Regions from separate parts of the Klebsiella sp. PK18 genome, predicted to be linked through region 2. Evidence: predicted binding sites of a transcription regulator. Region 2 holds the regulator's gene; the other holds the start of a gene.

Region 1 (2,401 bases), 110 kb from region 2:
GGCGATGGGGCCGACGACGGCGGTGGCGCTGCCGCACAGGACGGTGATGACGATCAGGCCGATCAGCTGGGTGCGGGCGACGCGGCTGCCGAGGGCGGTGGCGGTATCGTTGCCGAGGCTCAGGCTGTTAAGCGCCCGGCTCAGCAGCAGGGCGGCGATCCCCGCTATCACCACCGGCAGCAGGACAATTTTCAGCGTCTGCAGGGTGCGGATATCCAGCGAACCGGCCTGCCAGAAGCGCAGCTGATCGTAGACGTCCGGGTTGAGCAGGGCGATGCCGTTGGACAGCCCCTCCAGCACCGCCGCAAGGGCGACCCCGGCGAGGGTGAGGCGCACCGGGCTCAGCTGGCCGCCGCCCTGACTGCCGGTAAAGGCCACCAGCAGCGAGGCGCAGAGCGCGCCGCAAAACGCCAGCAGCAGTTGCTCCTGCGGGGAGGTGATCCCGAACAGCGCCGCGCCGAGGACGATGGCGAAGCTGGCGCCGGAGTTGACCCCCAGCAGGCCGGGGTCGGCCAGCGGGTTGCGGGTGAGCGTCTGCATCAGCGCGCCGGCGAGACCGAGGGCGACGCCGGCCAGCAGACCGGCCAGGGTACGCGGCAGGCGCGCGTCCAGCACGATGGTGCAGTCGGCGCTTTGACAGGTTCCGCTGAAGGCGGTGAATACCGTGCCGATCGGCAACGATTTGGCGCCGATGGTCAGGCTAAGCGCGGCGGCTAAGGCGAGTAATAGCAACAATCCGGGCACGGCGACAGAGCGTACCGCGGTCGTAGAAAACGACATAACTGACATCCCTGATATGATAATGATAGTAATTATCGTTATCGATTTTATTCAGCTATGGTAGCATGACCCACAGTAAAAAGGGTATTAAAAATAACGACAAGGCGCTGTAATGAACCGACAATCCTGGCTGCTCAATCTCAGCCTGCTGAAAACTCACCCGGCGTTTCGCGCCGTTTTTATCGCTCGCTTTATCTCTATTCTGTCGCTTGGCCTGCTGGGCGTGGCCATTCCGGTCCAGATCCAGATGATGACCCATTCGACCTGGCAGGTCGGGCTGTCGGTGACGCTGACCGGTGCGTCGATGTTTGTTGGTCTGATGGTGGGGGGCGTGCTGGCTGACCGCTATGAACGTAAACGCCTGATCCTGCTGGCGCGCGGCACCTGCGGCGTGGGCTTTGTCGGTCTGTGTCTGAACGCCCTGCTGCCGGAGCCGTCGCTGGCGGCGATCTACCTGCTGGGGATCTGGGACGGGTTCTTCGCCTCGTTGGGGGTGACCGCGCTGCTGGCGGCGACCCCGGCGCTGGTGGGGCGGGAAAACCTGATGCAGGCCGGGGCCATCACCATGTTGACGGTGCGCCTTGGCTCGGTGATTTCGCCGATGATCGGTGGCCTGCTGCTGGCCACCGGCGGCGTGGCCTGGAACTTCGGCCTGGCGGCGGCGGGGACCTTTATCACCACCTTAACCCTGCTGCGTCTGCCGCAGCTGCCGCCGCCTCCGCAGCCGCGCGAGCATCCGCTGCGATCTCTGCTGGCGGGGCTGACCTTCCTCTGTCAGAGCCCGCTTATCGGCGGGATTGCGCTGCTTGGCGGTCTGCTGACCATGGCCAGCGCGGTGCGGGTGCTCTATCCGGCGCTGGCCGGGAGCTGGCAGATGTCGGCCGGACAGATTGGCCTGCTGTACGCCGCTATTCCGCTCGGTGCGGCGCTGGGGGCGTTGACCAGCGGCCAACTGGCCCAGACGGTGCGGCCGGGTGCGCTGATGCTGGCGACCACGGTGGGATCGTTTGTCGCCATTGCGCTGTTCAGCCTGATGCCGCACTGGGCGTTGGGCGCGCTGTGCCTGGCGCTGTTTGGCTGGCTGAGCGCTATTAGCTCGCTGCTGCAGTACACCCTGATCCAGACCCAGACGCCGGAAAATATGCTTGGGCGGATTAATGGTCTGTGGACCGCGCAAAACGTCACCGGCGACGCCATCGGCGCGGCGCTGCTCGGCGGATTAGGGGCGGTGATGACCCCGGCGGCATCCGCCAGCGCCAGCGGCTGGGCGCTGGCCCTCGTCGGCGTGCTGTTGGTGGGGCTGCTACGCGAGCTGCGCCGTTTCCAGCGCCCGGAAATCGTCAACGAAAGTTAAGTAGGGTGCGATTGCCCGGTGGCGGCTACGCCTTACCGGGCCTACAGTCTCGGGCATTGTAGGCCGGTGCAAGCGCCGCGTCGCCCGGCAAAGAGTTCAGGTTGCGTACCCGTCCTGATGCCCGGTGGCGGCTGCGCCTTACCGGGCCTACGGTCTGGCCTGGGGGACTCTGGCATTGTAGGCCGGGCAAGCGCAGCGCCGCCCGGCAAAGAGTTCAGGCCGCGTTCCCGTCCTGATGCCCGGTGGCGGCTGCGCCTTACCGGGCCT
Region 2 (2,401 bases):
GAAAATATTGCAAAAATGATTCAAAAGCAGCTTGGTAAAGATGTTGCTGATGTTCACGACATTGCCAAAAGCAGCAAAGAAGACCTGGAAGCCCACGACATTCTGCTGCTCGGTATCCCGACCTGGTACTACGGCGAAGCGCAGTGTGACTGGGACGACTTCTTCCCGACGCTGGAAGAGATCGACTTCAATGGTAAACTGGTGGCGCTGTTCGGCTGTGGCGACCAGGAAGACTACGCAGAATACTTCTGCGACGCGCTGGGCACCATCCGCGACATCATTGAGCCGCGCGGCGCGACCATCGTCGGTCACTGGCCGACAGCCGGGTATCATTTTGAGGCCTCCAAAGGCCTGGCAGATGACGACCACTTCGTCGGCCTCGCCATTGATGAAGACCGCCAGCCGGAGCTGACCAACGAGCGCGTTGAGAAATGGGTGAAGCAGGTTGCCGAAGAGCTGCACCTCGAAGAAATCAAAAACGCCTGATGATTAAGCGGCGCAATCATTGAGTTGCGTCGCATTAATAGACAAAAGCAATCAAACTAATAGCTACAAGTTTTTAACTTTTAATCACATATCTGTACAATGTCCTCTGATTCTACGAGGCACGTGACGCAGTTTGTAGCTGGTGCCTCGTTTTTGACAGCAAACCAGGCCTGATGCTTGCAGTTTTCATTTACCAGTGGCAGTTCTATAATGAGACGCATTACGTCGGGTTAATTTCTGTATGACTTCCGTTGAAGGAAGTAGATCGTTTAGCAACAGGACAGATTCCGCATGACTGACAACAATACCGCATTAAAGAAGGCTGGCCTGAAAGTCACACTTCCTCGACTGAAAATCCTTGAAGTGCTGCAGGAACCGGATAACCATCATGTCAGTGCGGAAGACTTATATAAACGCCTGATCGACATGGGCGAAGAGATCGGTCTGGCGACCGTTTACCGCGTACTCAACCAGTTTGATGATGCCGGTATCGTGACTCGTCATAATTTTGAAGGCGGTAAATCCGTTTTCGAACTGACCCAGCAGCATCACCACGATCACCTGATTTGCCTCGACTGCGGCAAAGTGATCGAATTCAGCGATGACTCGATCGAATTACGCCAGCGTGAAATTGCCTCCCGCCACGGCATCCGCCTGACCAACCACAGTCTGTATCTGTACGGTCATTGTGCGGAAGGTGATTGCCGCGAGGACGAACACGCCCACGACGCGGTGGAAAAATAATTCCCCGCTTCGCTGAGACTGAAAAGCCAACCTGCCGGTTGGCTTTTTTATGGGCGCCTCTGCTGCCCTTACCGCTCTCGTCCCACAGGTGACCTTCCCGCGTCCCCGTTTTGTCCGGAGAGTTGATATGGAACTTCGCCAGCTACGCTATTTTGTGCGCATTGTTGAAACCGGCAGCATGGGGCGCGCCGCGCTTGATCTTAATATCGGCGTCTCGGCGCTCAGCCAGCAGATCGCACGCCTGGAAAACGAACTGGCCATTCGCCTGCTGCAGCGGACCTCCCGCGGGGTCACGCCCACCAGCGCGGGTCTCGCTTTCTACTCGCAGGCACAGCTGGCGCTGCGCCATGCCGATGATGCCATCCTCGCCGCCCGCGAGGCGCGCCTGTCAGGCCACGTTAGCGTCGGCATGGCCCCCAGCACCGCCTCCGTTCTCGGCGTCCCGTTCATCAATGCGATGCGCGAAAGCTATCCCGACGTGCGCCTGCATTTGGTGGAAAGCCTCTCCGGTAATCTGGAGCGGATGATCAACACCCGCCAGCTCGATTTAGCTATCGTTTTCCAGCAGGAAAAGATCCTGCGCTGGAGCGCCAGACCGGTGCTGGAAGAACGCCTGTTCCTGATTGGCACCCATGCGCTGTTGGCCCCCCTGCAGGAGGACCACATCTCCCCTGACCAGCTCACCTCCCTGCCGTTGATTATGCCAAGCCAGGGCCATGGCCATGGCCTGCGCGGCAGGCTGGAGGCAGTTTGCCAGCAGCATCATCTCAGCGTTGAGGTGGTGGCGGACATTGACGGTCTGGCCCTGCTGATGCAGGCCGTGCGCAGCGGACTGGGGGCCACCCTGCAGCCCGGGGCCGCCATCTCCCACCTCGACCATCAGGCGCTGAGGGTGATCGACGTCGTCAACCCGATACTCAGTCGCCCCAACTTTCTGGTCAGTCTGTCTGATGATGAACTCACTCCGGCAGGCCTTGCGGCTCGAGTGATACTCAGCAAAGTCATGCGCCAGCTGGTGGAGTCTGACCGCTGGCCGGGTGCTACCCTTTACGCTCACTAAACCCCTCTTTAGCATTACACCATAGCGCCTCACCGCTGTTACCACCTACATTCCCATTACAAATTTAACAATTAATTAAATTGTAATGGAGCCGATAATGGTGGATGTACT

What was found. The regulator Fur, encoded in region 2, represses iron uptake genes when iron is present. The targets are predictions, from matches to a motif close to ATAATAATGAGAACNACTATCAA.
Region 1: the regulator Fur is predicted to act here: its motif matches at 797-819, upstream of fepD (Fe(3+)-siderophore ABC transporter permease).

Annotation. Positions count from the first base shown of each region.
Region 1 covers NZ_CM173493.1:4,006,678-4,009,078, reverse strand. The annotation lists gene fepD (Fe(3+)-siderophore ABC transporter permease) at 1-780, opposite strand, end outside; gene entS (enterobactin transporter EntS) at 893-2,134, shown strand.
Region 2 covers NZ_CM173493.1:3,899,355-3,901,755, forward strand. The annotation lists gene fldA (flavodoxin FldA) at 1-486, shown strand, start outside; gene fur (ferric iron uptake transcriptional regulator) at 778-1,230, shown strand; gene tcuR (tricarballylate utilization LysR family transcriptional regulator TcuR) at 1,358-2,290, shown strand; gene tcuA (FAD-dependent tricarballylate dehydrogenase TcuA) at 2,388-2,401, shown strand, end outside.